Regions from separate parts of the Acidaminococcus sp. AM33-14BH genome, predicted to be linked through region 2. Evidence: a T-box and tRNA genes for the amino acid it is inferred to sense, from the RefSeq annotation. Region 2 holds a T-box; the other holds one or more tRNA genes.
The links. A T-box is a leader RNA that pairs with one kind of tRNA and senses whether it is charged. The one in region 2 lies ahead of DW817_RS00655 (valine--tRNA ligase), so its partner is inferred to be a tRNA-Val.
Positions count from the first base shown of each region.

Region 1: it encodes a tRNA-Val, which carries the amino acid that the T-box ahead of DW817_RS00655 (valine--tRNA ligase) is inferred to sense. The anticodon was not compared.

Region 1 covers NZ_QTNG01000007.1:82,213-97,993, reverse strand. The annotation lists gene DW817_RS06625 (4Fe-4S dicluster domain-containing protein) at 269-1,774, shown strand; gene DW817_RS06620 (YebC/PmpR family DNA-binding transcriptional regulator) at 1,830-2,561, shown strand; gene ruvC (crossover junction endodeoxyribonuclease RuvC) at 2,646-3,143, shown strand; gene ruvA (Holliday junction branch migration protein RuvA) at 3,140-3,745, shown strand; gene ruvB (Holliday junction branch migration DNA helicase RuvB) at 3,749-4,756, shown strand; gene DW817_RS06600 (epoxyqueuosine reductase QueH) at 4,759-5,337, shown strand; gene DW817_RS06595 (SpoIID/LytB domain-containing protein) at 5,334-6,656, shown strand; gene queA (tRNA preQ1(34) S-adenosylmethionine ribosyltransferase-isomerase QueA) at 6,826-7,845, shown strand; gene tgt (tRNA guanosine(34) transglycosylase Tgt) at 7,859-8,983, shown strand; gene yajC (preprotein translocase subunit YajC) at 8,991-9,374, shown strand; gene DW817_RS06575 (5-formyltetrahydrofolate cyclo-ligase) at 9,376-9,942, shown strand; gene secD (protein translocase subunit SecD) at 10,078-11,316, shown strand; gene secF (protein translocase subunit SecF) at 11,313-12,200, shown strand; tRNA gene DW817_RS06560 (tRNA-Lys) at 12,416-12,491, shown strand; tRNA gene DW817_RS06555 (tRNA-Glu) at 12,500-12,574, shown strand; tRNA gene DW817_RS06550 (tRNA-Val) at 12,583-12,658, shown strand; gene DW817_RS06545 (NfeD family protein) at 12,778-13,245, shown strand; gene floA (flotillin-like protein FloA) at 13,242-14,237, shown strand; gene DW817_RS06535 (hypothetical protein) at 14,250-14,612, shown strand; gene DW817_RS06530 (HAD-IA family hydrolase) at 14,719-15,381, shown strand; gene DW817_RS06525 (HlyC/CorC family transporter) at 15,463-15,781, shown strand, end outside.
Region 2 covers NZ_QTNG01000001.1:112,376-128,156, forward strand. The annotation lists gene rpiB (ribose 5-phosphate isomerase B) at 209-646, shown strand; gene DW817_RS00590 (TIGR01440 family protein) at 661-1,218, shown strand; gene upp (uracil phosphoribosyltransferase) at 1,279-1,905, shown strand; gene DW817_RS00600 (cytidine/deoxycytidylate deaminase family protein) at 1,909-2,370, shown strand; gene fliB (flagellin lysine-N-methylase) at 3,040-3,903, opposite strand; gene DW817_RS00610 (4Fe-4S cluster-binding domain-containing protein) at 4,159-5,145, shown strand; gene DW817_RS00615 (tartrate dehydrogenase) at 5,166-6,242, shown strand; gene DW817_RS00620 (chorismate mutase) at 6,339-6,926, shown strand; gene DW817_RS00625 (membrane protein) at 6,923-8,380, shown strand; gene DW817_RS00630 (hypothetical protein) at 8,444-8,827, opposite strand; gene DW817_RS00635 (universal stress protein) at 9,157-9,594, shown strand; gene DW817_RS00640 (universal stress protein) at 9,632-10,060, shown strand; gene DW817_RS00645 (universal stress protein) at 10,122-10,559, shown strand; gene DW817_RS00650 (universal stress protein) at 10,600-11,031, shown strand; T-box leader at 11,129-11,333, shown strand; gene DW817_RS00655 (valine--tRNA ligase) at 11,382-14,039, shown strand; gene DW817_RS00660 (folylpolyglutamate synthase/dihydrofolate synthase family protein) at 14,120-15,409, shown strand; gene DW817_RS00665 (O-antigen ligase) at 15,406-15,781, shown strand, end outside.

The sequences.
Region 1 (15,781 bases), on a different contig from region 2:
GTTTCGCCTACGTCCATAAAGGAATTAAATAGTGGAGGCAAGAATTTGTGGGAAATTGGTATGTATTTTGCGCCGAGCCTGATACTGCCCCTATCTGTCCACACTGAATAGACAAATAATTCTAACAATGGATAGGCGATAATGACTATTAATTTGTAAATTTTGTAGCATTTTTACGAGGATTTTATGGTTTTGAGGCTTATTTTTTTAGCTGAAGTATGATATCATAGTGTCCATAGATTTTAAACATATGATGAAGGGGTATCAAATGGAAGTCACTCAAATTACGCAAATCAGACGGAAAGTCCTGACCATGCTCTCGAAGATGGCCTATGATGGGAATCTGCCAGACCATGTCTACGACATCCTCCAGATCGTCCAAGAGGATTCGCCGCGTCTGCGCTGCTGCGTTCACAAGGAACGGGCCGTTTTGAAGGAACGCATCAACGTAGCCTTAGGTCTTGATACGGACCTGAATATCATTGAAGCTGCCAAAAAGGCCGTTTCGGAACCGGTTGACCGCACGCAGCATGTCATTGCCGTCCTGCCGGAAGGCTGCTCGGCCTGCCCGGTGAATAAGTACATGATTACGGATGTCTGCCGCCGGTGTCTGACCCATCGCTGCATGAATGGCTGCCCGAAAAAGGCCATTTCCGTATATCAGGGCCGTGCCCATATTGATTATGATGTATGTGTTGAATGCGGCAACTGCAAACGGGCCTGCCCTTATGGCGCTGTCGTTGAAATCTCCCGTCCCTGTGAAAATGCCTGCAAGGTCCACGCCCTTCATATGGGGGCTGACAAAAAGGCGGAAATCGATAAAAATGTCTGTGTGGAATGCGGTGCCTGCCGTGGGGCTTGCCCCTTCGGCGCCATCGAGGAACGGAGCCACATTGTACAGCTTATCCAGGACCTCAAGGCTGAAAATCGCAGCGTCTATGCGCTTTTGGCGCCCTCTTTTGTCGGTCAGTTCGGGCTCAAGGTCTCTCCCGGTCAGATCAAAAAAGCCTGCCGCATGCTGGGCTTTACGCAAGTCAAGGAAGTTGCCGTTGGGGCAGATATGACGGTCATTTCAGAAGCTGAGGAATACGTGGAAAAGGTGGAGCACGGCGACCAGAAACTCTTGACAAGTTCCTGCTGCCCTGCTTTTGTGGCAACGGTCAAGCGTCATGCTCCGGCCCTTGCTGACTGCATCTCCGATACGGTTTCCCCGATGGTGGCCCGCAGCAAGGCTGTAAAACACAATGATCCTGGTGCCATCACGGTCTTTGTCGGTCCCTGCATTGCAAAGAAAGTCGAAGCCCGCGAGCATCCGGATGAAATCGATTATTCCCTGACTTTTGAGGAATTAAAGTGCATGATGGACAGCCAAGGAATCAACCCGGCTGAACTGGAAGCCGAGGACTTCCAGCCTGATTCTTCCGCTGATGGATGCAGCTTCCCTCAGGAAGCCGGCGTCAGTAAGGCCGTGAACGACTATACGGAAAAATTCCATGACATCACGGTAAACAGCCACTATTGCAATGGTCTGGAAGAATGTCTCAAAGCACTCAAGGATTACCAGGATGGCAAGCTTGACATCAAATATCTAGAAGGTATGGCCTGTGTCAAGGGCTGTCTCAATGGTCCGGGATCACTCACGGAACCGGGGCTTACGCGTGTTCTTCTCAAACGCTTTGCTGACACAACGAAGGTCAAATGTGCCGGCGACAACGATTTTGCCCAGAACGAAGTCAAGCATGTTGACATGGAACGCGTCTATTTGCGCAAATAAGCGCTTTGTGATAGAATAGGCGGGTAGTACACAGTTTTGTTGGGAGGAATTCAGTATGTCCGGACACTCCAAGTGGGCCAATATAAAGTTCAAAAAAGGAAAGGCCGACGCCTTGCGCGGCAAGATCAACACGAAAATCGGCCGTGAAATCACCATTGCTGTCAAGATGGGCGGCTCCGATCCAACGGGCAATATGCGCTTGAAGCTGGCCCTTTCCAAGGCCAAAGCCAATAACATCCCGAAAGAAAACATCAAGCGCGCCATCGCCAAAGGCGAAGGGACGACAGAAGGATCGAACTACGAAGAGATTACCTATGAAGGATACGGTCCTGCCGGCGTTGCCATTATGATCAGCGCTCTGACGGATAACCGCAATCGTACAGCTGCCGATGTGCGTCATGTCTTTTCCAAGGGCGGCAATATGGGTGAATCTGGTTGTGTAAGCTGGATGTTCAAGAACAAAGGCCTTTTCACCATCGAAAAGGAAGGCGCTCCGGCTGAGGACGAAGTGATGGAAATTGCGCTCGAAGCGGGTGCCGAGGACATGGAAACCAACGATGATACCTATGTCATTACGACCGCTCCGGAAGATTATGATGCTGTGGAACAGGCCCTTGCTGACCACAATATCAACGTTGCCATGAGCGAACTGTCCTTGATTCCTGACAATACCATTGCCGTTACCGGTGAGGATGCAGAAAAAGTACAGAAAATGATCGACAGCTTTGATGAACTCGACGATGTGCAGGATGTGTACACCAACGCAGATCTGCCTGACGAGGAATAAGCTTGGATTTGGGCCGGCCGTCTGGGACTACCAGGGCCGGCTTGTTTGTTATATAAGGAAATGGATTGTGATCAAGGAGGCCCCATGTTAGCACTCGGAATCGATCCGGGGACCGCGATCTGCGGTTACGGTCTGGTGAAATTGGAACGAAGCCGGCTCATTCCCATCCATTACGGATCCATCCTGACCGATAAGGATATGCTGCCGGAAAAACGGCTCCAGATCATCTATGAAGCCTTGACCGGCCTCATCAAGGAGTATAAGCCGGATTTCATGAGCGTAGAAAAGCTCTTTTTTAACCGCAATGTCACAACGGCCATTGCAGTTGGACAGGCCCGCGGCGTCATCGTCCTGTCAGCGGCCATGGCCGATCTGCCGGTTTATGAATATACACCGATCCAGATCAAACAGGCCATTACGGGCACGGGCCGGGCCGATAAGAAACAGGTGACCTATATGGTCATGAAGCTGCTCCACTTAACGGAAGAACCGAAACCGGATGATACAGCAGATGCCCTTGCGATTGCCATTACAGGCCTTAATTTTGTCCGCGAAAAAGATCTTATGGAGAAACTCAAATGATTGGATTTATCAAAGGACGCGTCGATACGATTGGAAGCAATTATGCATTCGTTGAAACCCAAGGTGTCGGCTACCGCATCTACATGAACACATCGGATTTGGGACGCATGGTCCTTGATGATAAGGTCAAGGTCTATACGTACCTTGCCGTCCGGGAAGATGCCCTGACCCTTTACGGCTTTCTTTCCCAGGAGGCCTATGGTCTTTTTACAAAGCTCATTACGGTAAGCGGCATTGGCCCGAAGGTGGCACAAGGAATCCTTTCCGCGTCAAAGGTGGACGATTTCCTGCTTGCCATCAAGAATCGGGATGTGAAATTCCTGACCAAGCTTCCAGGCATTGGAAAAAAGACGGCAGAACGCATGCTCTTAGAGCTAAAGGACCTGACGGGACCAGAAGGCCCGCTGCCCGAATCAAATGGAGGCTTCCTCGCTCCAGAAGGCCCAGCTTCTGCCCTGACGGAAACCATGGAGGCGCTTGCTTCCTTAGGGTACACCCAAAATGAAATCTCAGGCGTCATGAACCGCATCAAGGTGACGGCGGACATGTCAGCGGAGGACCTGCTCAAAAAGGCCCTCCAGGTCATGGCAAGGAGGGGATAAGCTGTGGAAGAAGATCAGCGCATCATTGCCGGCGGTGAGCAGGTTCAGGATGGCTGGCAGTACAGTCTCCGGCCGCGCAGGCTCCAGGAATATATTGGTCAGGAAAAGGTCAAAGAGAATATGACCGTCTTCATTCAGGCTGCCCTCAAACGCCGGGAAGCCTTGGATCATGTCCTGCTTTATGGACCGCCTGGCCTTGGCAAGACGACCCTTGCCAACATCATCGCAAACGAATTGGGCGTCAATATCCGGATTACCAGCGGACCTGCCTTGGAACGGCAGGGGGACCTAGCCGCTATTTTGACCAATCTGGACGAAAGCGAAGTGCTTTTTATCGATGAAATCCACCGCCTGCCCAAGACCGTGGAAGAAATTCTTTATTCGGCTATGGAAGACTACGCCCTTGATATCATCATCGGCAAGGGCCCTGCTGCCCGCAGTGTGCGCCTTGACCTGCCGCGCTTTACTCTCATTGGGGCGACAACGCGTATGGGAAGCGTGGCAGCTCCGCTGCGGGACCGCTTTGGTGTCATCTGCCATCTGGAATTTTACACGGCCGAGGAACTCCAGATCATTGTGGAACGGGCAGCGGAAATCCTGAACGTCAAGATTGACCATGAAGGAGCTTATGAAATCGGACGGCGCAGCAGGGGTACGCCCCGTGTAGCCAATCGCCTCCTGAAACGGGTCCGGGATTTTGCCGAAGTGGCCGGGGCGGACACGATTACCAAGGAAATCTGCAGGAAGACCATGGAGCGACTTGAAATCGACGACTTGGGCCTTGACCGCAGTGACCGGCGCCTGCTTACGAAGCTTGTCAAGGATTTTGGCGGCCGTCCTGTCGGTGTCGATACCCTGGCTGCTTCGTTAAATGAGGAATCAGAGACGTTAGAAGATGTCTACGAGCCTTACCTCATGCAGCTGGGCATGCTCCAGCGGACCCCTAAAGGCCGTCAGGCAACAGCGGCGGCATATCGTTATCTTGGAATTGCCTATCCGGAAGGAAGATGACCATGAATATCCTGCTTCATGCCTGCTGCGGTCCCTGTTCCTGCTATCCAACAAAGGAACTGACGGCTGAAGGGCATACCTTTACGATGTATTACTTCAATCCCAATATACACCCTTACAAAGAATTCAAGCGGCGCCTCAATACGCTTCGTGAATTTTGTGAGGCCCGTCATTATCCCCTCGTAGCGGATAAGAGCTATCCTCTGGAAGATACGCTTCGGGGCATGCTCAGTGAACCGACTGTGCGCTGTGCTTACTGCTATCGCGTGCGTCTTGAAATGGCCGCCCGCTACGCCAAGGAACATGGCTTCGATGCGTTTTCCACGACTCTTCTCGTAAGCCCTTACCAAAAGCATGACCTCATCCGCAGAACCGCCGAAGAAGCGGCTGCGCGGTTTGAGATTCCCTTCTATTATGAAGATTTTCGTACGGGGTATGAAGAAGGCGTTGAAATCAGTCTCGACCTTGATCTTTACCGTCAGCCGTATTGTGGCTGCATCTTTAGCGAACGGGATCGCTATGAGATTCGCAAGCGGAAGAAAAACATTCCCGAAATCATGGCAAAGGACGCGGGGCGATGAAGATGAAAAAGATCCTGACAGCTTTTTTCCTTGCCGTTATGCTGCTTTTTTCCCTAAGTGCCTCGGCCGCTTCCCTAGGTCCTAAGATCCGGGTTGGCCTGGTCGTGGACCAGTATTCGGCAGAACTGAGTTCTGCTGGAAAAATAACGGTCATTGATGGACGGGGAAAGAAGGTAACCCTGTCACCAGGGCGGCATTTCATCTCCGTCAAGGGCGGACGTTTTTATGCCGATAAGAAAAAGCTTTCTGGCGGCAATCTTTCTTTTGTGGCCCAAAATGCCAGTCAGCCCGTCCTTGTGAACCGGAAGAAATACCGCGGGGCCTTGACGGCGGTCATGACCCGTGAAAAAAAGCGCCTTACCATTGTCAACACGCTTCCCGTGGAGGAATATCTTTATGGGGTGGTGGCTAAGGAAGTCATTCCTTTGTGGCCTGATGAAGCCATCAAGGCCCAGGCCGTTGCTGCCCGCAGCTTTGCTCTCTACCATTTGGATCATCCCCAGTATGAAGGGTTTGATATCAAGGCGACGGACCAAGGACAGGTCTATGGCGGTATCGAAGCTGAGCATCCCAATACGACAAAACTCGTCAAGGCAACGCGCGGCGTGACGGCTGTTTATGACGGGGAGCCCATCCAAGCCTTTTTCCACAGTACGAGCGGCGGTTATACAGAAGCGGCCGTAAATGTCTGGGGAAAGGATATCCCTTATCTTCAGGCCGTCAAGGATGATGACAAGGATTCTCCCAACTACAGCTGGACCAAGAGCTTTACGGAGGCTCAGCTCGAACGGACGCTGAAACAGGGCGGCTATGACATTGGCAAGCTGCAGGGCATCCGTCTCCTGCCACTGGGAAAAGCGCCCATGAAGTGGTCCAGTGATCGCGGTACCAGCGGCCGGGTCAAACGGATGACCTTCAAGGGCAGCCGCCGTGACGTAACCCTCACGGGCAGCCAGGTGAGATCTTTATTGGGCCTTAACAGCACTCTTTTTGAGGTAACCATCGGAACGGATGAACCTGACTCCATCGATGTGTCCATCAAGAATGCCTATGGTTATGAAGTGGGCCGCAAGAAGATCCCCATCGACAAGAAGACTCGCCAAGGCATGGGAACGAAGGTTGGGGACCTGCGCTTATTTGCCGGGGTCAAGGACGAAAAGGTCTTTTTTGTCGGCGGCGGTTGGGGACACGGTGTGGGACTCAGCCAGTGGGGCGCCCGCGGTATGGCCCTTGAAAAGAGTGCCCGTCGGAAAAAGGATTATTATAAGACCATTCTCCGGCACTATTATCGGGGCATTTCCCTTGAAGAACGTTACTGAGCCTTACGGCCATGGATGAACCAACGCAAAAAAGCGTCTTCTTTTTGCCTATCATTTTTGACCGTCCAGCCCATTCCTGATACAATGGAGGCTGGACGGAACTATTTTCTGCCTGATTGATGAATCAAACAAACGGGGAGGCCCAGGGCCGAGCCATGAAGGAGTTAATATGGAAGTTACTGATTTTGATTATGATCTGCCCAAGGAGCTCATTGCGCAAACACCGATTGAACCAAGGGATGCTTCACGTCTGCTTGTCATGGATAAAAAGACAGGTGCATTGGAACACCGTCATTTTTATAACCTTCCTGAATACCTAAGACCGGGTGATGTCCTTGTCTTCAATGATACCCGCGTTATGCCGGCGCGTCTGCACGGGACAAAGACGACAGGCGCCCATGTTGAAGTCTTTTTGCTTACGCGAAAAAACAATACGGATTGGGAAGTCCTTGTGAAACCAGGGAAAAAACTCCAGGAAGGGGCGGAAATCATCTTCAGTGATGAACTTTCCTGCACCATCCTTGAAAAAACGGATTTTGGGGGCCGTGTTGCCCGTTTTCGCTTTGACGGTGTTTTTGAGGAAATCCTGGACCGCTTGGGAGAAACACCGCTGCCGCCATATATCCATGAAAAACTCAAGGATAAGGAACGCTACCAGACCGTGTATAACCGGGAGCTTGGAAGCGCCGCGGCGCCGACGGCGGGCCTTCACTTTACTAAGGAATTGATGCAAAAAATCAAGGAGATGGGCGTTGAAGAAGTTTTTGTGACCTTGAATGTTGGCCTTGGAACATTCCGCCCTGTCAGTGAGGAACGCATTGAGGACCATGAAATGCATAGTGAGTTCTATACGGTTTCCCCTGAAGCAGCCGCTGCCTTGAACCGGGCCAAGAAAGAGGGCCGGCGCATCATTGCCGTCGGCACGACGAGTGTCCGCACCTTGGAATCGGCGGGAGCAAGCGGCACCATGGTGCCCGGCGGCAACTGGACCAAGATTTTTATCTATCCGGGCTTTAAGTTCCATTTCGTCGATGCCCTTGTCACCAATTTCCACCTTCCCCAGAGTACGCTCATCATGCTGGTTTCGGCTCTTTCGAGTCGGGAGAACATCCTTCATGCCTATGGGGAAGCGGTGAAGGAAAAATATCGTTTCTTCAGTTTTGGCGACGCCATGTTCATCAAAGATTGATAAAGGAGTCTTTATGCACGCTGTTTACTTCGAACTCATCAAGGAAGATCCCCGGAGCGGTGCCCGCTTGGGCAAGCTTCATACGCCTCACGGTACCTTTGATACCCCGATGTTCATGCCCGTTGGGACCCAGGCAACAGTCAAGACGCTTACGCCGGAAGAACTTTACGACATGAAAAGCCAAGTCATCCTGTCCAATACCTACCACCTGTTCCTGCGGCCTGGGACGGAGCTTATCCGTAAGGCCGGCGGCATCCACCGCTTCATGAACTATGAACGAGGCATGCTGACGGACAGCGGCGGCTTCCAGGTCTTTAGCCTTGGTGCCATCCGTAAGATTACGGAAGACGGGGTGACCTTCCGTTCCCATATTGATGGATCCAAGCAGTTCCTGAGTCCGGAAGTGGCCATGAAGGCCCAGGAAGACATCGGGGCCGACATCATCATGGCCTTTGATGAATGTATTCCTTATCCGGCTGATTTTGACTATGCCAAAAAGTCGACGGAGCGAACGACACGCTGGGCAAAGCGCTGTCTTGCCGCAAAGACGCGGGATGACCAAGGCCTGTTTGGCATCGTTCAAGGCGGTATGTACCCAGAACTGCGCAAGTACAGTGCCGAAGCCTTGTCAGAACTTGACTTTGCCGGCATGGCTATTGGCGGTCTCAGTGTCGGCGAGCCCCACGAGCTGATGTATGACATCTTGGGCAAGACGACACAGTACCTGCCGAAAAACAAGGCCCGTTATTTGATGGGCGTTGGCACGCCGGACTGCCTCGTGGAAGGGGTGAACCTAGGCGTCGATATGTTTGACTGTGTCTATCCGACGCGGGTCGCGCGCAATGGAACGGCTATGGTCCGGTCGGGGCGGCTCGTCCTCAAAAATCTTGAATTCAGGGAGGACTTCCGACCTATTGAAGAAGGCTGTGACTGCTATACCTGCCGTCACTTCTCAAGAGCCTACATCCGGCACCTTTTTAAATCGGAAGAACTTCTTGCCATGCGCCTTTTATCTATACATAATCTGCGTTTTCTGTTAAAATTTGCAGAGGACATGCGCAGTGCCATTGCTAATGATACGTTCCCTGAATTTAGGGCGGCGTTCTTAGACCAATACCAAAGAACCAGTAGGAGGTAAGTAAAAGATGGAAAACGTTGTACAAATGGCTTGGCCTTTTATCCTTATGGGTGTGATTTTCTATTTCATGATCTACCGCCCGCAGAAGCGTGATCAGAAAAAGCGCGCCAATATGCTCGATTCCCTGAAAGTGGGCACGCGGATTGTCACCATTGGCGGCATCTTTGGCGAAATTGCCAAAATCAAGGATGACCGCATCCGCATCAAGGTCGCGGAAGACGTTGAAATCTGGATTCGCCGCGCTGCTGTCGGGACCGTTATCACTACGGAACTGCAGAAGGCTGCAAAAGAAGAAAAATCAGAAGCAAAAGCAGAAGAAAAAGTAGAAGAAACCAAAGCAGACGCTGCTGAAGAGGCGAAGGAAACGGCTGCTTCCGAGGCTTCCAAATAAGATGGATAAGCGCACAGTCCGTAAGGAAGTCGAAGAAAGACGCGCCAGGCTCAATCAGCGCGAACTGAATAAGTTCAATAAAGAAATCAACAGCCACATTTCTGTGAGCCGCTTATTTCTAGAAGGAAAGGTCATTATGGGGTATCTTGCCATGGCAGGAAAGGAAGTTTCCGTCGACCAGGCGATGCAGACAGCCCTTAATATGGGAAAGACAGTCTGTGTCCCCCAGATCTTGGACCTTGATGGCCATATGCAGGCTGTTCGCCTTGTAACCTTAAAGAAACTGGCAAAGGATATGTATGGCATCCGTACTCCGCAGGAGCCGGTCGAGGTCATCAGCCCTGAGGATATTGACCTTATCCTTGTTCCTGGTGCGGCCTTTACGGAACACGGCGACCGCTTGGGAAAGGGCAAAGGATTCTATGATCGTTTCCTGCCCCGCTGCACGAAAGGGGTTGCCATGGGTGTTGCCAATGAGGTCCAGGTCCTTCCAGAACTGCCGACTCAGGCCCATGACTTCAAAATCCGCTATCTTGTGACGGAAAAAGCACTTAGGGTGTGTAAATAAGCCTCATAACAGGGGAGGGACCGCGCTCAACCGGAGCCATGAAAGGGCCTTGTGCCTTTTTGTGGGTCCCTTGTCTTTTTTCTTGGATGCCAGGCATCCGCAAAAATTTGCAATCCATCAAGGAGGAACTTTATCTTGCAGCAGAAAAATCGGATCAAGCTGATTGTGTCAGTGTTGGCCATTATCATCTGCTTTGCGCTCCTAGTCAAGCCTTTGGCGCTTTCTGTCAAACAGGGCCTTGACCTTCAGGGAGGGACCCATGTTGTCCTTCAAGCCGAAGATACACCGGAAGCCAAAGTTGATGATGATGCCATGAACCGTTCCATCAGCATCATTGAGCGCCGTGTCAACGAACTCGGCCTCACGGAACCGGTCATCCAGCGTCAGGGCCGGGACCGGATCATTGTTGAGCTCCCGGGCGTCAAGGACCCGGAACAGGCCATTGCCATGCTTGGCAAAACGGCTATGCTTGAATTCAAGGACATGGAAGGCAATACGGTCCTGACTGGTAAGGACCTGAAAGATTCCAAGGCAAGTGCCGATCAGTCGGGCCGTCCTGTCGTTACCCTTCAGTTCAATGAGGAAGGAGCCAAGAAGTTTGCCGAACTGACCGCAAAGAATGTAGGCAACCAGATTGCCATCCTGCTGGATGGCAAGGTCCTGACAGCGCCTCGTGTCAGTGAACCGATTACGGGCGGAAATGCCCAGATTACGGGTTCCCAAAATGCCCAGGAAGCTGAACATCTGGCTATCTTGCTCCGCAGTGGATCCCTTCCCATCAAGCTCGAAGTGGTGGAAAACCGCACCGTCGGTCCGACCTTGGGCCAGGATTCCAAGGATAAGAGCGTCAAGGCATTTGCCATTGGGGTTGCTGGCGTCTTTATCTTCATGCTGCTCTTTTACCGCCTGTCTGGGTTCATTGCTGACGTTGTGCTGCTTCTTTATACGCTCCTCGTCCTTGCCGTCATGAAAGGCCTCAATGCCACCCTGACCCTTCCGGGAATCGCGGGGATCATTCTTTCCATTGGGATGGCGGTCGATGCCAACGTCCTTATCTTTGAACGCTTCAAGGAAGAACTGAAAGCGGGCAAGACCTTGCGCGCAGCCGTAAATGCCGGTTTTTCCCGTGCCTTTGTAACCATTATGGACTCCAATGTGACGACCATCATGGCCGCTGCCGTGCTGTTCTATCTTGGCACAGGCCCCATCCGTGGATTTGCCGTGACGTTGGCCTTAGGTGTCCTCATCAGTATGTTTACGGCCATTACGGTTACGAAGTTCATCTTGAACGCCTTGGTTGGCAGCCAATTTACGAAGAATCCTTTCTTCTATGGAGCCAGCCTTCCGAAAAAAGATAAGGAGGTGGAAAAATGAAGCACTTTTCCATTGTGAAAAAAGCGAAGGTCTTCTTTTCCATTTCCCTGATCTTCCTTTTGGTGGGCGTTGTGTCCATGCTCACAAGGGGCTTCAATCTCGGTATTGATTTCACGGGCGGCAGCATCATTGATGTGAAGTTCGAGAACCCTGTAACCGTAAGTGAGGTCCGTGATGTCCTTTCAGACCATAAGCTGGGCAGCAGTATCATCCAGTTGGGCAGTATGGATGGACAGCAAACCGAAGAAAGCCAGTCCGTCCTCATCCGTACGGGCATCATCAGTGATGACCAGCGCGTTGAGACCATGACGGACATGACTAATCGGCTGGGACCCAATGAGGTCCTGCGTGTGGAAAACGTCGGGGCCACGGTAGGCCGCGACCTTGTAAAATCGGCTATGGGCGCCGTTGCTCTCAGCTGGGTGCTCATGATCATCTACATCACGATCCGCTTTGAGCATAACTTTGCCTTTGCCGCCATTATCGCCCTTATCATCGACGTCATGGTCACGCTCAGTTGGTTCTCCCTTCTGCAGCTTGAAATGGATTCGTCCTTTGTGGCGGCGCTCCTTACGGTGGTTGGCTACTCCATTAACGGAACGATTGTTATTTTTGACCGGATCCGGGAAAACCTCCATACTCACCGCCGCAGCGAAAGCTTGGGGGATATGGTGGATAATTCAATCTGGCAGACGATGAACCGTTCCATCTATACGTCGGCGACGACCCTTTTTGCCGTCATTGCCATCTTCCTGTTTGGTGGGGAGACGATTCGGAACTTTTCTTTTGCTATGCTTGTTGGCTTTAGCAGTGGGTTCTATACGTCGACCTTCCTGGCTGGTCCCTTGTGGATCAAGCTGCGCAGCCGCGGCACTCACAAATAAATGAATCATAAAGCAGGGTATCGTTTCGTTTTTGGGGACGGTATCCTGTTTTCTTTTGAAAAGGCTCCTTTGAAGGGGAGGAGAAGGGACGTTTTGTCCATAGGGAATCCAGCAAGACCCTGTAAAAATTTTTTTCAAAAAAAGAAAAAAAGTACTTGCATAAAATGACCTCATGCTGTATTATATACGAGTAGTCACTTTTCAGTGACTGACGTGGTCCGCTAGCTCAGCTGGTAGAGCACCTGACTCTTAATCAGGGTGTCCAGAGTTCGATCCTCTGGCGGATCACCATTTTTTTTGGCCGGATGGTCAAGCGGTTAAGACACCGCCCTTTCACGGCGGTATCGGGGGTTCGATTCCCCCTCCGGTCACCAACTTTGATGGGCGCTTAGCTCAGCTGGGAGAGCGTCTGCCTTACAAGCAGAATGTCAGCAGTTCGATCCTGTTAGCGCCCACCAACTCCCGAGAATAAGACCTTTGGATGATTCCAGAGGTCTTTTTTGCTGCTTAAAAAAGGAATTTCCCGTATGTTGTAGAATATAGAGGTAAACGCCTCTGATAAAAGGAGGGATTCCTTATGTTTATGACGTTTCTTCTAATCGGCGTCGTCTTGCTCATGGTAGAAGCTGCAATTCCCGGATTTGGGATTTTTGGCGTGACCGGTCTTTTCTCCCTCTTGGCCGCTCTCTTTCTCTATCTTGGCGGTGGGGGACAGGCGCTTTTCATTGTCGGTGCCCTGCTTTTTTTGACCCTTGTCCTAGGCTATTGGTTCTTTCACAAAGGCCCGCACAGCCGCATTGGCCGCCGCATTACCTTAGGACTGCGCTTTACCGCCGATAAAGGCTATGAAGCCACTGAACGCCTACCCCAGATGGTGGGACAGACGGGAACGGCGGAAACGCCCCTGCGCCCATCCGGACGCGTCGCAATCCACGGGGAGCCTTATGATGCCATGACCCGCGGGGAATTCTATGAGGCCGGCACACCGGTCAAAGTCATTGCCGTCAGTTCACGGCAGCTCGTTGTTGAAAAGGAGGTCCCATGATTGCTTTATTGAGCAGTTCCTTCGTTGTCCTGATTCTTTTTGTCCTCATTGTCCTCTTTCTGCACTTTGTGCCCCTTGGTCTTTGGGTGTCCGCTCTTGCCGCCGGGGTCAACGTGGGAATCTTTACCCTTGTTGGGATGCGGCTGCGCCGTGTTGTGCCCTCAAAGATTGTCCTGCCCCTGGTGAAGGCCAATAAAGCCGGTCTTGATGTCAATGTGGATCAACTTGAAGCCCATTATCTTGCCGGTGGGGACGTGGACCGCGTTGTTGATGCCCTCATTGCAGCGGAACGGGCTGCCATCCCCCTTACCTTTGAACGGGCTGCCGCCATTGACCTAGCTGGACGCGACGTCCTGGAAGCCGTGCAGATGAGCGTCAATCCGAAAGTCATTGAAACCCCGTTGATTTCAGCCGTAGCCAAAAATGGGATTGAACTTAAGGTTCGGGCCCGTGTTACGGTTCGTGCCAATATTGACCGCCTTGTTGGCGGTGCCGGGGAATCGACCATCATTGCCCGAGTCGGAGAAGGCATTGTCACCACGGTAGGTTCCTCGGAAGAGCATACGGACGTCCTCGAAAACCCGGATCATATTTCCCGCACGGTCCTTAGCAAGGGACTTGATGCTGGCTCAGCTTTTGAAATCCTTTCCATTGATATTGCCGATGTTGATGTGGGACGCAATATTGGTGCCCAGCTCATGACAGACCAGGCCGAAGCCGATAAGAACATTGCCCAGGCAAAAGCGGAAGAACGGAGGGCTATGGCTGTGGCCAAGGAACAGGAAATGCGTGCCTATACGCAGGAAATGAAGGCCAAGGTCGTCGAAGCCCAGGCTGAAGTTCCGGCTGCCCTGGCGTCCGCCCTGCGTGAAGGACACCTGGGTGTCATGGACTATTACCGCATGAAGAACATCAATGCCGATACGGCCATGAGGGAGCAGATTGCAGGCGGTGAGCCCCTGCAGGGAGTGGATCATCCAAGTGAAGAGTAAGGAGGCCGCCGCATGGATCATTTCATTTTCTTTATCTTCCTCGCTTTTATCGTTTTTTCCAATGCACACCTCATTGCGCGAAAAAAGCGTCCTGTCCTCAAGGAAAAGCGGCCTCTGCGGATAAGGTCAAAAAAGCGGCCGCATGAAGCCCCCGTTCCTTGTGATGGAGCGGCGGCAGTCCTTGCGGAAAGTAAGGACCGCGGTCCCCTCAAAGAAAGCCTTGAGGAGCTAAAACCCAGCGTTCAGTTAGTCCCGAACCAGGAGGACCTGAGAGAAGCTCAAAAAGCCGTCCAGACAGCGCATAGGCGCCACAGCCGGCAGCAGAAACTGCGGGAAGGCATTCTATGGAGTGTCATTTTAGAGAAAAAATGGTAGAATAGATAGGACCTTTGCTTTTGCTGACGGGACTGCGGCACTGCTGCAGCCCCGTTTTCCTGTCACTTTGATGGGGCCCTGCCCCTTTCTTGAAAGGAACGTACCTATGAAAGACGTGATATTCTTTGATCTTGACGGAACCCTCACGAAATCGGAGGAGGGAATCATCCGCTGCGTCCAATATGCGCTCAGGGAACTAGGCATGCCGGTACCTGCGAAAAAGGACCTTTTTTATTTCATCGGACCGCCCCTTGTCGATTCTTTCCTGACCCTTCCTGGGTTTACCGAAGCCATGGCCCTTGAGGCGACAGCCCTGTACCGGAAACGCTACACTGCAATTGGCATCTTTGAAAATGAACTGTACCCAGGCATTACGGACCTATTGGAGGCGCTTGATGAGGCGGGGTTCCTGCTTGCTACGGCATCGGCCAAACCGGAAGTTTTTGTGCGTCACATTACCGATCATTTTGGCCTTACGCCTTATTTTCGGGAAATTGGCGGTGCTTCCTTCGATGCCTCCCGACGAACCAAAAGTGCAGTCATCGCAGAGGTCCTGAACCGGCTTGGCCTTCAAAAGACAAAGGAACGCGTCCTCATGGTGGGGGATACGGCCTATGATGTTGAAGGTGCCCGCAAGATAGGCATCGACTGTGTAGGGGTAACCTACGGCTACGGAAAGGAAACGGAGCTTGCCGCTGCTCATCCTCTTGGGCTTGCTGCTACGGTAGAGGCCCTCAAGGACGGTCTTTTGACCCATGCCTTTGGCTGATGACGGCAGGCTCCTGATTTGACCTTGCTTCCCACTTTTTCTATAATAAGGGGAATCATCATCCTAAAAGGAAGTGTCACTTTGGAAAATCTTGAAATCCCATCAGGGATCCTTGCCCTGATCCTTGTTCTTTTTATCTTTTTTTCGGCGTTTTTTTCAGCGGCGGAAACCGCGCTGACCGGAAGCAACAAACTGCGGCTCAAGAATATCGCCCGCACGGGTGATAAACGGGCGAGCATCGTGATGAAACTCCTTGACAGTTTTGACCGGACGCTCACGACCATCCTGATTGGCAATAATGTCGTCAACATTGCTGCGGCCTCCTTGGCTGCTGCCGTCTCAACAGCCTATATGGGAGCTTCGGGCCTTGCCCTTGCTACGGTGCTGACGACAGTCATCA
Region 2 (15,781 bases):
AGGACATTCCTTTTTCACCGGTCCTGAGCGCAGGCTCCTGGAATACAATCAAATATGGCTGTGAGGGAATGGACGGATTTCTTCACAGCTTTTTTGTGCAAAATCATGCAAAAGTGATGCATAAAATTAAGTGACAACAAGAAGAAGCCTTTGTGTTAAAATGAAAGATAGAGTAATCCAACCGTAACCAAGCAAAGGGGGAACGATGATGAAGATCATTATGGGCTGCGATCACGGCGGCTTTGAACTTAAGGAAACCTTGAAGAAGGTCCTCATTGAAAAAGGCTATGAAGTGGAGGACTATGGAATCCATAAACAGGAGCGTGTCGATTATCCGGACTATGCCCAAAAGGTGGGAGAAGCCATTGCCAGCGGCAAAGGGGATCAAGGCATCCTCATCTGCGGCACGGGAATCGGCATGAGCATCGCGGCCAATAAGGTGAAGGGCGTCCGCGCAGCCCTTTGCAATGACTGCTATTCGGCTGCCAAAGCCAGACAGCACAACAATGCCAATGTGCTCTGCATGGGGGCCCGCGTTCTGGGGCCGGGCCTTGCCCAGGAAATCATGGAAGCCTATCTCAATGCTTCCTTCCTTGGCAGCTATCATGAAGGCCGTGTGGAAAAGATCATGGCCCTTGAAAAATAAAAGAGGTCTTGAATGTGAAACTGGAAGAATTGGTACAGGAACTGGAAGAATCCATTGAGGAACTGATCCGCAAGGGAAATGCCAAGGCAGGAAGCGTCCTTGTCATTGGCTGCTCCACGAGTGAAATCTTAGGCAACCGTATTGGTACGGGGGGCAGCCTTAAAGCAGCAAAAGCTTTTTTTGCCGCTGTCCATAAAGTGACCAAAAAGCATAAGATCATGCTGGCGGCCCAGTGCTGCGAGCACCTGAATCGGGCCCTTGTTGTCGAGGAAAAGACCATGGAAAAACTGGGACTCCAGGAAGTGACGGTGCGACCCGTGGAACATGCGGGCGGCGCTTGGGCAACGGCGGCCTATGAGGGCTTTTCCAAACCGGCAGTGGTCCTTGCCATTCGTGCTGACTTGGGGCTTGATATTGGTCAGACCCTGATCGGCATGCACCTTAAACCCGTCGCCGTTCCTGTCCGCCTTTCGCGAAAGAAATTGGGCGAAGCCGTTCTCACGGCGGCCTTTACCCGTCCGCCCCTCATTGGTGGTGCCCGGGCCGTATATCCGGATAAGCACCTGCGCTGACCCTGATACGATGGGGCCCTATTATCCCATTAAAGTGAACAAGATAAAGGAGAAATGAAGATGCAAATCCATGTCGTTGACCATCCCTTGATTAAAGAAAAAATGACCCGTCTCCGAGATAAGAACACGCAGCCAAAGGATTTCAGACAGCTCCTTGACCAAATTGCCCAGCTGCTGCTTTTTGAAGTGACCCGCGATCTGCCTGTCCGTCACAAGAAAGTCACGACACCGCTTGCTGAAACAACGGGCTATGAACTTGATGTATCGGGAATCACGGTGGTGCCGATCCTCCGCGCCGGTCTGGGATTCCTTGATGCGGTCATGGACCTTGTGCCGGAAGCCAAAGTGGGCCATATTGGCCTTACCCGCGACGAGGAAACGCTGCAGCCCATCAAATATTACTGCAAGATGCCTAAAGACAAGGATGCGGAAATCATCCTCATCGACCCCATGCTCGCTACGGGCGGCAGTGCCGAAGCTGCCATTACCATGCTCAAGCAGGATGGCTACAAACATTTTCGCTTTATGTGCCTTGTGGCCGCGCCGGAAGGGGTTGCCCTTGTCAACCGCAGCCATCCGGAAGTGCCCATTTATACGGCAGCCCTTGATGACCATCTGAATGAAAATGGCTATATCGTTCCCGGTCTTGGTGATGCCGGCGACCGCGTCTTTGGTACGCTGGAGTAACCTATGAAAAGACCGGACTGGGACAGTTATTTTATGGAAATCGCTGAGGTGGTTGCCAAGCGCTCCACCTGTCTGCGCCGACAAGTAGGTGCCGTTTTGGTCAAGGACCGGCAGATCCTTGCCACGGGCTACAATGGAACGCCAAAGGGCATCGCCCATTGTGAGGAAGTGGGATGCCTTCGGGAGCAGCTCCATGTCCCCAGCGGTCAGAACCACGAACTTTGCCGCGGTATCCACGCCGAACAAAATGCCGTCATCCAGGCGGCTGTAAACGGCGTGTCCACCAAAGGCGCGACGCTGTACTGCACGCATCAGCCCTGTGTTGTCTGCTCCAAGATCCTCATCAATGCCGGGATTGAGCGCATCGTCTATGCCCATCCGTATCCTGACCGGTTGGCACAGGAGATGCTGGCAAGCGATAAGCAACTGACCTTGGAAGAATTCAAACCGAAAAAAGACGAGTAAAAGCAAAAAGCCTCCACCAAAAGGTGGAGGCTTTTTCTTTGTCAGAGGGCATCAAAAAATTTCCTCCCAAGGGCTGTCTCATTGATCCTGATTTCAAAAAGAGCAGAGGCTCACTAGATCCAACTAATCCCTAAGAACCCTAACCTGAACCAGCGCTTACGTTCGGTTTAGGGGTTAGTTTATCATCTTTTGCCTTCCGTTCTTTCTTCCATTTGCCTTTTATCAATTCGGGTCAGATGGCTCCTTTTGTGAGGAACCCCGCTTCCAACGACGGCAGCGGACCTGAGCGCCAGCAATCCCACTGGTATAGCGCCGTGGGAGTTGATGCGCGAAGGTTCTTTGAAGCGGCGCTCCCAAAAGTAAATGAGCGACGCGTGAGTTTCCTTACGGCCAGAGGCCGGTACGTTGAGGAGATTGAGGCCCGTGGGAGACAAAGTAGATGGGCCCTATGGAATGAAGATCGCAAAAAGCTTCCGCTTTGATAAGCTGGGCGCTGGAGGGGATGACACAAGGTTGGGAAAGGAAGCGCCCAGGCGTATGCTATCCCCAAACGTGGGAAGGTTCATCGTACAATAGGCTATGAGGAGGCCATTGTTTCCATAAAATCTTTTTTAAGCAATGGACTCGCGTACTTCATCAAATGAGCCCGATTTTTGGACTGAGTAAAAATTAAAGCCGTTCCAATAGCCAATCCACATTATCTGTATCATATTCAATCTGTTCGGACCAGCGGCGCAGGGCTTCTTCAAGGTTGCCGTGAAGGGCTGTTTCCATGAAGATGAAGTCCGTGCTGCGCCGGGCATAGGCGCGGACCGCATCAAGGCCGTAGGCTTCGACTTTATCAAGCTGACGGTAAAAAATAAATTGATAGATCCGGTCAAAGGAAATGGGGTCATAGGTCTTTTCATAGGAAGCCACTTTTTCCAGTAAGGCGGGGATCATGCCCTGCAGGCTGCGGATCTCTTCCGTCCATGCTTCATCAATGGGTTCGGTAATCATGAGGTCAGCCAAGATGCTTTGACAGGATTTGCTGCTGAAAAGCGGGGCATAGTGGGTCAGGCTTTCCGGCAGGGAAAAGCCCATGAAGTCCAAAAGTTCCTTGAAGGTATAGATAAAAGCTGTGTCTTCTTCCGTAAAGGTAAGCGGTTCGTGAGGGGCCAAAAGAAGCTCGCATGAGGCTTCGCAGCAAAGGCCCGTGCCGCAGAGAATAAATTCATCGACATAGGTGAAAAAGCGGGGATGGACTGTGCAGATGTCACAGAGCTTATCTTCCCCCAGCGCTGTAATTACTTCACAAAGTCCGTCCGTCCGCAGAAGGGCGCAGAAGCCCTTATCGGTTAATTTGAAATGCCAGCCGTCAGGACCTTTTTCCATATGGTCTTGGATTTTTTTGCCCAGGGGCGTCTTAAGGCCGCGGTAGTAGTCTGCTGTATCGTCATCAATATCGATTTCCCATTTTTGGCAGCATGTATGGCGGCAGGCACCAGCCTTGCAATGGAAATCATTGAAACCTTGGGGCAGGATGGAAATCATGGAATTCGCCTCGAATGCGTAGGATCCTTCTATTATACATCGCTGCCTCCCTTTGGCGGAGAAAAAACTCTTTTTTCCTGTAAAAATGGGCGCAGCTGCCAGAGAAAGAAACAAAAAATTGAAATCTACCAATTTTTTATGGTAGAATAAACAATAGTGAGATTTTGGGGGGAAAGTGCGCCATCCTGTGTTTTCCCCTTGTCCACAGGGCGCCGCTTTTGGCGCCTGAAGCTAAAAAAGGTTGAGGGGATTTTGATGATAACAAGAACACTTGATGCCAAACTGGCCGCAGCGGCAAAGTCCTTCCCGTATAAGACGAGAGAAGGCGGTGCGACGGTCACGGTCTTTGTACCTTATGACTGCAAGAACAACTGCCCGTTCTGCGTCAATAAGGAAGAATATGCAGACTGCACGGGCTTTTCCCTGGAAGCCATCAAAAAAAGCATGGAAACGATGGACCGTCTGACGCCGTATTGTGATTTTGTCTTTACAGGCGGTGAACCGTTGGCCAATCTCGAAAGTCTGCAGCAGATGCTCGATAAGGTCTCATTGACGCACAAGGTCTATATCAATACGACCCTGCCCGTGTCCCAGACCCAGACCGAGGAAGAAATCCTGGCTTTTTTGGAGCGGAACAAGCAGAAGATTACCTGTCTTAACATTTCGCGCCATATGCAGCATTTCGTCCAGGAATCCAATGATTCCCTTCTGGAAAAGCTGCCTGTCCGTTTCCGGATCAACTGCGTCCTTTATAAGAACTATCCGAAGGAGCAGCTTGTACCCTTTATGGAACGCTTCCGTAAGGTCCATGCGCCGAGCATCCAGTTCCGTTTCGACTATACGGAAACAACGCCGGAAAACCTCTATGACAGGCAGGGGGACAAGATTCTCCAGGATCTTAGGAAAGTGGCTCGGTATACTGGCCTTGACGGCTGCCGCATGCGCTGCGGGTTCCACTTTACGTACAAGGACCTGGAACTTGTCTACCATAAGACGCTGCCCTACAGCACGATCTTTGAAAAAGACAGCGATGGTCGGGACTGCGCCATTTTGTACGACATCCTCATCAAACAGACGGGACGGATCGATTCGGACTGGGATGGAACCGTCCTTGACGTGGAAAAATACAGCCGCGTGACATTTGAACCTTATGACCTCAAATGGCTGGAAAAGGTCGCTGAACCAGGAGCCAAGGCGGCTGCGGCCCTGAATTTTTCTCCTGTGACGTGTTCCCTTTCGTAAGGGATAAAGGAGGTGGAATGATGTCAACAAAAACCGTGTATCGTGTGGCTGTCATCGGCGGCGATGGGATTGGACCGGAGGTCCTGCGGGAAGGGCAAAAGGCCCTTGCTGCCGTGGCTCAAAAAGACGGTCGTTTTTCCTTCGAATTTACGGAATTTCCCTGGGGCTGTGAATACTACCTAAAGACGGGAAAGATGATGCCTGAGGACGGCATCGAGACGCTGAGCCATTTTGATGCCATCTATTTGGGCGCGGTGGGCTATCCCGGTGTTCCGGACCATATTTCCCTCCGTGACCTGCTTCTGCGCATCCGTCACGATTTTGATCAGTATGTCAACCTGCGCCCTGTCAAGCTTCTTAAAGGTGCACCCTGCCCGCTAGTGGGGATTACGGAAAACGATATCGACATGGTCTTTATCCGGGAAAACAGCGAAGGAGAGTACGCTGGTTCCGGAGCTTGGCTCTATCCGGGCACGCCGCGGGAAACAGTCATCCAGAACGGGGTCTTCTCCCGCTTTGGGACAGAGCGCATCATGCGCTATGCCTATGAACTGGCTAAAAAGGAACACCGCAGCCTCACCAGCATCAGTAAGGGCAATGCCCTCAATTATTCCATGGTTTTCTGGGACCAGATCTTTGCGGAACTGGGAAAGGAATATCCCGAAGTGGAAACCCATTCCTATCTGGTCGATGCAGCGAGCATGTTCATGGTCAAAGATCCCAAACGGTACCAAGTGGTGGTCTGCTCCAATCTGTTTGGGGACATCCTGACTGACCTTGGCGCCGCCATTTCAGGCGGCATGGGCCTTGCTGCCGGGGCAAACCTCAATCCTGAAAGAACCTATCCATCCATGTTTGAGCCCATCCACGGAAGCGCACCGGATATTGCCGGTACGGGAAAGGCCAATCCCTTGGCTTCCATTTGGTCTGCCAGCCAGATGCTTGATTTCTTCGGCCACCCTGAATGGGGTCGCCGGCTTCTTGCAATCATCGAAGCCATGCTCGTAGAAAAAACAATTCTCACGCCTGACATGGGCGGTACGGCCACGACAAGTGAAGTGGGTGACGAGGTCGTCAAAAGAATTGAAGAAGCGTAATTGACTCCTTCAGCAAAAGTGTTCCTGGAATCCCTTTTCAGGCACTTTTGCTTTTTTGTAGGAATCCAGCAGGAAAGTAGAAAGGAAGGCAAGAATATGAAATTAGAAGATGTGAGAAAAGAAATCGATGCCCTTGATCCCCAGATCAAGACACTCATCCTGCGCCGTATGGACTGCTCTTTGGAAGTGGCCAAGGCAAAGCAGGCGGCAGGGGAGACCACAATCTATCGGAGGGACCGGGAAAAGGCCATCTTGGACCGTTTGGGGGCGGATGTTCCAGCTGACCGTCTGCCGGAATACCTTGCCGTGGTGCGGAAAATCATGGAAACAAGCCGCATGTTTCAATATGGCCTGCTCTTTGATTGGAATCCGGATCTTTTCAAGGAACTTTCTGCCGGCATTGACACGACTCCCGGCGGCTGGCGCGTCAAGATTCGTCTGACCCGTCCGGACGAGCCCAACGCCATGAGCAGCATCCTCAGCATGGTAGGTGATTATGGCTTCAACATGCAGTATATGGAACTCATGTCCTTCAACGAAGGGACCCACTCCGTGACCTTTGACCTCACCATCTTGGGAGACTTGTCCGATACGGCCATGCAGAAGCTCCTTTTCCAGCTTTCCAAGGAAAGTGAAGGGTTTGTCATTCTCCAGAATGACCGGAAGGACGGTGCCGCCAAATGACGAAACAGACGAAGGACCTCGTTTGGATGATCGTGTCGCTGGCCGCTGGCTTTGCGGTCTCGCGCCTTACCCCGACGCCGCCCCTTACGCAGGAAGGACTCGCTGTTTTGGGCGTCTTTTTGTCATCGCTCATGATGTGGATCACCATTTCCATTGATTGGCCGAGCCTCATTACCCTGTTTCTTTTGGGCCTGTTGCCTCATTTTGGATTTCCCGCTGTTTTTCGGGGCGCCTTTGGAAATGTGACGGTTGCGTTCCTGCTCTTTACTTTTGTTCTCGTTTATCCGCTGTCAAAGACGTTTTTTGTCCGGCGCTGCGCTGTGGCTTTTGTCACGAACCGCTTTGCCCGGAAAGGCCCTTGGTGCTTTGTCTCTTTCCTCTTATTTTCCGTGACCTTCATGGGACTTTTCATCAGCCCATCTGTCCTTTTTGTGGCCTTTATGCCATTTTTGGAGGATATCTATGAAGTGCTTCAAATAAAGAAAAAGAGCCAGACTGGCAATATGCTCATGCTGGGGACGGCTTTCTGCATCAGCCTTTCGTCGGGCATGACTGCCATTGGACATGTCTGGCCAACCCTTGCCATTGGCTATTACAAAGCGGCTGCGGGGATTGAGGTGAACCAGTTTCAGTATATGGCTGTCGGCATCCCGACGGGGCTGGTCCTTGTCCTTTCCCTCATTGCCGTTTTCCGCTATATCTATCGCCCCAGTGATCTTGCGCAGATGGACCTAAGAAAAGCGATGGAACTGAAAACCCTCGTTCCCAAGACAAGCCGCAGGGAAGTCATGATCCTTGCCGTCATGGCGCTGACCGTCATCCTGTGGGTGGGACCGAGCCTATTGCGTGGCGTGAGCCCTTGGCTTTATAAGAGCCTCAGCCGCTATACGACGGCCATGCCGCCCCTTTTGGGCTGCATCCTCCTTTTTATCCTCCGGGAAAACGGGGAGCCGCTCCTAAGCTTCAAGGAAGCTGTTTCCAACGGGATCCTTTGGGCGGCTATCCTCATGACCGGGGCTGCCACTATGCTGGGGTCGGCCCTGACCAACCAGGAGATGGGCATCAAGGAATGGCTGAGCACTATGTTGGGCCCTGTAGCCGCTTCACTTCCTGCAGAAGGCATCATTCTCTTCTTCTTTGCTTGGTGCATCCTTGAAACGAATTTTTCATCGAATATCGTTACGACGACTGTGGTCAGTGCCGTGGCCCTTTCGGTCCTGCAGGCCCTGCCGCAGGGAACGGTGGCCGTTGGTGCCGTCGTCTGCCTCATTGGGTTTGGAGCTGGGATCTGCAACATGACGCCTGCCGGTCAGTCGACCATCAATACCGTGGCCATCAGCTCGGGCTGGACAACGGCTCGGGATATGTTTATTTGGGGCGGTATCTTTTCCCTTCTGGCCCTTCTGGCGATGGCCTTTGTTGGTTATCCCTTGGGCGTCCTCATCATTGGCTAGTAAAAAAGCTGTGAAACAAGCGTGTTCTTGCTTCACAGCTTTTCCTTTTTACAGGGCTGCCCCTTATTTGTTCTTTTCCCGCCGCGCCCGCTTTGCTTCTTCCCGTTTGCGGATTTTTTCCTTGTGCTTCAAGGACTTGGCACTGGTCCGTTTCTCAATGAACTCGTGCGGTTCCGGTGCGTCGTCTTGGCCATGCTTTACTTTGTAGTAGATGACAAAGGCTGCAAGGGCGACCATGGGGAGGGCGCCCAAGATGGCGCGGGAAATGTCATTGCGCGTAATGACGAGGAGGTTCCATAAGATGACCACAAGGGGCGTCAGCGTCCATTGGGCAATCTTTGACTTAGTCCCTGAAGCCCCGAAAAAACGGAGGCAGAATCCGTAGACCAAAAAGGCGACGGAAAAGGACATAAGGGAAAGGAGAAGAATAAAAATAAAAAGTTCCACAGTGACACCTCAATCAATCAGTTTTCAGCCATCATTATACACGATGGTCGGAGAAAAGAAAATTTTTCCTTTTTTAGAAAAAAAGCTTGGAATTTTGATGATAATCAAATAAGAAGATCATGAGATGGGAAAGAAGGGACTAATGAGAAACAAATTGAGCATAATATAAGGTTAATAGAGACAGTTTACCTCTATTGTGTAACTTTTGTCATATATTTTCTTATAGGAAAAATTTTTCTCACAATACGGTAAAAATAAAAGGGTTCCCAAAACGAAGGGCGAATAAGGACAATAAGGATAAGAATAGCAGATCACTTGGAGGTGGTTATATGTTTGAGAAGATCCTGGTCCCTGTTGATGGGTCTGAAACGAGTTGGAAAGCCATGGAAGAAGCAAAGAAACTGGCCGAAGCATTCCGTGGGGAAATGGTTGTTGTCAATGTCATTCAACCCTATAACAATGCTGCACTCTTGGTTGTGCCCTTAGATCAGGCCACCATCAGCCAAGGTAATGAAGAACTGACAAAGATCGGCAACAGCGTCCTTGAAACGGCCAAGGAAAAAATGCAGGACTTCAAGGGCAAAAAAGAATTCCTTCTTGAAGTCGGTCATCCGTCCGAGAGGATCATTGCTGTCAGCAAGGAAAAGGCCTGCACGTCCATTGTCATCGGCAGCCGCGGCCTGTCCGGCATTGCCGAATTCTTCCTGGGCAGCGTCAGTTCCAAGGTTTCCCAGTATGCTTCGGTGCCGGTCCTCATCGTAAAATAAGGACTGCGGCCCGCGTATTTATGGAGGTGAGTTTCCTATGATGAAAAAGATCCTGGTTCCCATTGATGGGTCCGATATTTCCCTGCGTGCCATGAATTTTGCCATTGAGTTGGGGAAACATTTTGCAAGTGAGATTGTTGTCCTCAATGTGGATATTCCCTACGACCTGAGCCGTATCAAACCGGCTGTGAAGGATAAGGACGGCAACGAGATTGAATCGGCCCGCCTGACCCCGCTTGAACTGGCACAGCGGGAGGCAGGAAAATCAGGCTATGACAGGATCACCTTCAAGAAATATGTCGATATCGATCCGGCGGAAAAAATCTGCGAAGTGGCAGAGACCCTTGACACGGACCTCATCGTCATGGGCAATCGCGGAATGGGCGTCCTTGCCGGATTCTTCCTGGGCAGTGTCAGCACAAAGGTTTCCCAAAGTGCCCATTGTCCGGTGACCATCGTCAAATAGCAGGTATGGTACCTGACGCTAGGAATAGGGAGGTTCCCCTAAGGTAAGGAGGTAGAGGTGTATGTTCAAGAAGATCTTAGTTCCTGTTGATGGTTCCTCGACGAGCTGGAGAGCCCTTGAAACGGCAAAGGATCTGGCTGCGAAGTATGACGGTGAGCTCATTGTAGCTCATATCGTCCAGACTTACAGCAGTGCCGATCTTTATATCAACAGCTTGGACCAGACGGCTGTTGCTGCAGAAAATGACCAGTTGACCCGTATTGGCAGCAGTGTTCTTGACACGGCAAGAACCAAGATGGAAGGCTTTACGGGCAAGGTCGACTATCTCATGGATGTGGGCCATGCCTCGGACCGGATTATTGAACTCAGCAAGGACAAACATGCAGATGCCATCGTCATCGGAAGCCGTGGCCTGTCCGGCATCGCTGAATTTTTCTTGGGCAGCGTCAGCTCCCGCGTGGCGCAGTACGCCGCTGTCCCTGTCCTTATCGTGAAATAGGCAGAGGAAAGAAAAGACGCCGTAACTAGGGGGTGGTCTTATGTTCAAGAAATTCCTCGTTCCGATTGATGGTTCCCAAACCAGTTTCCGTGCTCTTGAAACGGCGGCGGATATGGCAAAGGCTGTGGGCGGTGAACTCATTGTCATCCATGTGGTGCCGAGCAATAAAGTCAACCAGCTCATTGTCGTTGGCAATAAGCCCGTCAAGGATACGAGCGTGAAACCAACCCAGATTGGTAAGATGGTCCTTGATACGGCAAAGGACAAACTGAAGGATTTTGCTGGTGCAGCCGAGTTCGACATGGAATTTGGCGACGCCGCTGAAATGGCCGTTACCGTGGCTAGGGAAAAAGGTGCCGATGCCATTGTCATCGGTAAACGCGGTCTGTCAGGCGTGGAGGAATTCCTCCTGGGCAGCGTGAGCAGCAAGGTGGCCCAGCTGTCGCCCGTACCGGTGATCATCGTCAAATAGCACAAGGGAACCTGTGGCAGCAGCTGCAGGTTCCTTTTTTGGAACCTGCGGGAAGATTGACATTCCCCGCGCTCCTTGGTAAAATAAACTATATATGTAAAAAGCGTTGAACGGGAGGAGTAGGGGGCCCTTTCCTTTTAAGAGAAGATGCGGCCGGTGCAAGCATCTAGGAAAATCCCTTGAAGTCGCCCGGGAGCTGGCGTGCTGAACCAAAGTAAGCCCGCCCGTTTGGCTCGTTACGTCCTCAAGTTGCCCAAGCAATTGGGAAAATAGGTGGTACCGCGACCGAACTCGTCCTATCTGATGGGACGGGTTTATTTTTTTTACAGGCTAAGGAGGCTTTTGGAAGTATGGCAGAAGAAAACAACATCCCCAAGGTCTATGACCCGGCGGCAGTGGAAAAGAAATGGTATACATATTGGGTGGAACATGGCTTTTTCCATCAACCCGTCGATAAGAGCCGGAAACCCTTCAGTGTGGTCATTCCGCCGCCCAACATCACCGGTAAGCTCCACATGGGGCATGCCCTTGATAATACCCTGCAGGACATCCTCGTGCGCTGGCATCGTATGATGGGGGACAATACCTGCTGGCTTCCCGGGTATGACCACGCGGGACTTGCCACGCAGATCAAAGTGGAAGAGGAACTGAAAAAGAAGGAAAACCTCACTCGCTATGACCTGGGCCGTGAAAAATTCCTGGAACGGGTCTGGCAGTGGAAGGAAGAATATGGCGACCGCATCGTGACTCAGCTCAAGAGCCTGGGCATTTCCTGCGACTGGGACCGTCAGCGCTTTACCATGGATGAAGGACTTTCCCGTGCTGTCCGTGAGGCCTTTGTCAGCCTCTATGAAAAAGGCCTCATCTATAAGGGAACGCGCATCATCAATTGGTGCGTCAACTGCCGTACGGCCCTGTCTGACGTTGAAGTGGAACACCAGGATGACGAGGGCCATCTGTGGTATGTGAATTATCCCATCGAAGGGGAAGCCGGGCGCTATCTCCAAATTGCCACGAGCCGTCCGGAAACCATTCCCGGCGATACGGCCGTTGCCGTAAACCCCAAGGATGAACGCTATAAGGACCTTGTGGGAAAACAGGTTCGCCTTCCCATCATGGACCGCCTTATCCCCATTGTGGCCGACGAATACGTTGACCTTGAATTTGGTACGGGCGCCGTAAAGATTACGCCGGCCCATGACCCCAACGACTATGAAGTGGGGCAGCGCCAGAAGCTGCCCAGTCTGACGGTCATCGGTCTTGACGGCAAGATGACGGCGGACGCCGGCAAATACGAAGGGGAAGACCGTTACGAATGCCGCAAGCATATCGTCCAGGACCTGAAGGACTTGGGTCTTCTCGTCAAGATCGAAGACGCGCCCCATGCTGTCGGTCACTGCCAGCGCTGCCACCACGTCGTGGAACCCCTCATTTCCACGCAGTGGTTTGTCAAAATGAAACCCCTCGTGAAGGCCGCCGTGGAATGCGTTGAAGACGGGCGCATCCAGTTTGTGCCGAACCGTTTCACGAAGACCTATACGAACTGGATGGACAACATCCATGACTGGTGCATTTCCCGCCAGATCTGGTGGGGTCACCGTATCCCTGTGTGGTACTGTGACGACTGCGGAAAGCAGATGGCGTCCCGGACGGATTTGACGGAATGCCCGCACTGCCACAGCCACAACATCCATCAGGATGAAGATGCCCTTGATACCTGGTTCAGTTCCGGTCTATGGCCTTTTTCCACCTTTGGCTGGCCGGACAAGACGGACGAACTGCAGCAGTTTTATCCGACGAGCGTCCTGGTGACGGGCTATGACATCATTTTCTTCTGGGTTGCCCGCATGATCACCATGGGCATGGAATTTATGAAGGAAATTCCCTTTAAGCATGTCTTCATCCATGGTCTTGTCCGCGATGAACAGGGCCGGAAGATGAGTAAATCCCTGGGTAACGGCATTGACCCCTTGGAAGTTGTTGACAAATATGGAGCCGATACGCTGCGCTTCATGCTCATTACAGGCAATACGCCGGGCAACGATATGCGTTTTTATTGGAACCGCATCGAAGCAACGCGAAACTTTGCCAATAAGATCTGGAACGCGTCGCGCTTTGCCCTCATGAACCTCGATGGGTATGATGCTTCGGCTAAACGGGCGCCTCTGACCCTTGCTGACCGCTGGATCCTGTCCCGCCTGCAGCACACCATCAAGGACGTTTCAAGCTTCCTCGAAAAATTTGAACTCGGAGAAGCCGGCCGCCTCATCTACGATTTCATTTGGGGTGAAGTCTGTGACTGGTACATCGAACTTATCAAACCCCGCCTTTATGATAAGGAGCATCCGGAAGAACGGTCAACGGCCCAATTCGTCCTCTGCCGCGTCCTGGGCGATGCCATGAAGCTGCTGCATCCTTATATGCCGTTCATTACGGAAGAAATCTGGCAGCATCTGCCCCATGAAGGGGAGAGCATCATGATTGCGCCGTGGCCTGTGGCGGATGAATCCCTCATGGATGAAAGCGTGGAAAGCGGAATGACGGTCATGATGGATGCCATCAAAGCCATCCGCAACATGCGGGCCGAAGTAAACGCTGCCCCTGGGAAGAAAGCGCCGGCCACGATCTTGGTGGAACCTGCTTTCCGCAGCGTCTTTGAAGGCCATCCGGAATACGTCGAACGCTTGGGCACGGTGGACACGCTGACATTGGGCGATATCAATGACGAAGCGCCGGAAAACGCCATGACAGCCGTTGTGACAGGCGCCAAGGTCTATCTGCCCCTTAAGGGTCTCATTGACGTGGAAAAGGAAATGAAGCGGCTGACGAAGGAACTTGACGGGGCCAAAAAGGAACTGTCCCGCATTGAGGGCAAGCTTTCCAATGAAGGGTTTCTCGCCAAAGCTCCGGAAGCGGTCGTGGAAAAGGAAAAAGCGAAGAAAGAAGACGTCAAGGCGCGTCTTACCGCCCTTGAAGACCAACTGAAGGAACTTCAGAAACTCCAGTAACCTCAATCTGGGTCCGGGCAGGAAAAGCCTGCTCTGGCCTTCTGGCGCGGTCCTTGCCTTAATGGGACCGGAGGAGAATCATGAACTACAACGAAGCGATGCAGTATATCGAAAGTCTTGGTAAATTTGGCATCCATCTCGGTATGGAACGCATCACGGGCCTTGTGGAACTCTTGGATCACCCGGAACGCAAGATCCGGACCATCCATATAACGGGAACCAACGGGAAGGGGAGCGTGGCTTCCTACCTGTCCCATATCCTCACGGCTTCGGGGAAAAAGACGGCGTGCTATACGTCGCCCCACTTTGTTAAATATAATGAGCGTATGTCCATCGACGGCGTTGATATTTCCGATGAGGATTTTGCTGCCGTGACGGAAGAAACCAAGGCTGCTGTCGATACATTCCTCAAAAATGGTGGCGAACAGCCGACCCAGTTTGAAGTCATTACCGCCATGGCCTTCCTTTATTTTGCCAAGGAAAAGGTGGATTATGCCGTCATCGAAGTCGGCATGGGCGGCCTTTGGGATTCGACGAACGTCATTGTGCCAGAGCTTTCCGTCATTACGAACGTTACCTTGGAGCATACGGACCGGCTGGGAAAGACCATTGAAGCCATTGCGGAACAAAAGGCCGGCATCATCAAGGATCACGTTCCTGTTGTGACCGCCGCTGACGGCAGTGCCCTTGAAGTCATTCGGGTCACAAGTGAAGAAAAATCGGCACCTCTTTATGTCTATGGTGAGGATTTTTCCGCAACCCTGCTTGCTGGATCCATGCAGGAACAGCTCTTCCTCTATCCGTTTCATTCCGGTGAGCGGGAAGTTACCATCCATCTTGCCGGCGCCCATCAGATCGTGAATGCTGCCGTGGCCCTTAAAGCCGCGGAAGTGCTGGCAAAAAAGGACCCTGCCATTACAGAAAAGAAGATTCTCAAGGGCATGGATCTCACGACCTGGCCAGGCCGCATGGAACTTATCCATGAACGGCCCGACGTGATCCTGGACGGGGCCCATAATCCTTCCGGCGTGACGGTTCTGCGGCGGGCCCTTGATACCTATTATCCCCATGGCCATCGTTATTTCATCTTTGGCATGATGGGGGATAAGGATGTAAGCGAAGTGGCCCAGATCCTCTTCCGGGATACGGATACGATCTATACCGTTCTTGCTGATAACGGCACGCGGGCCGAAAAGCCCGATGTCCTTGCCCGTCGCCTACATAAAAAGGCCATTCCTATGGATGATCTCAAGACTGCTTTCGAAACGGCGGTCCATGAGGCCGGACCGGATGATGTGGTCCTTGTCTGCGGCTCCCTTTATCTTGTGGGCACCTTCAAGGCAAAGGGCCTCTCAGAGGATTTCCTATGACACATAAACAAATCTTTCCCGAATCTTGGAACCTGAACCAGATCCTTTACGGACTCCTTGTGGCGTATGTTTTCCTTCTGCCGATCCATCTGAATCTTGCCATTGGCCTGTTTCTCGTCATGGTGGTGCTCAATTTTGCGAATATCCTAAAGACGGGACAGTTCTGGCCCAAGGTGACGGTTCCCAAAAAGATCAGCCGCCCCTTATGGGCGCTCTTTCTCCTATCTGCTGTGAGTGTTTGTTGGTCCCAGGAGCCTTTTTTAAGCGCCTATAACTGGATTGTTGTGGTAGGACTCAAGGCCGGTTCATTCTATTTTGTCCTGCGTTACGGCAGTACGGGCCGGCGGTCCCTGTTTCTTGTCAAGGTCTTTA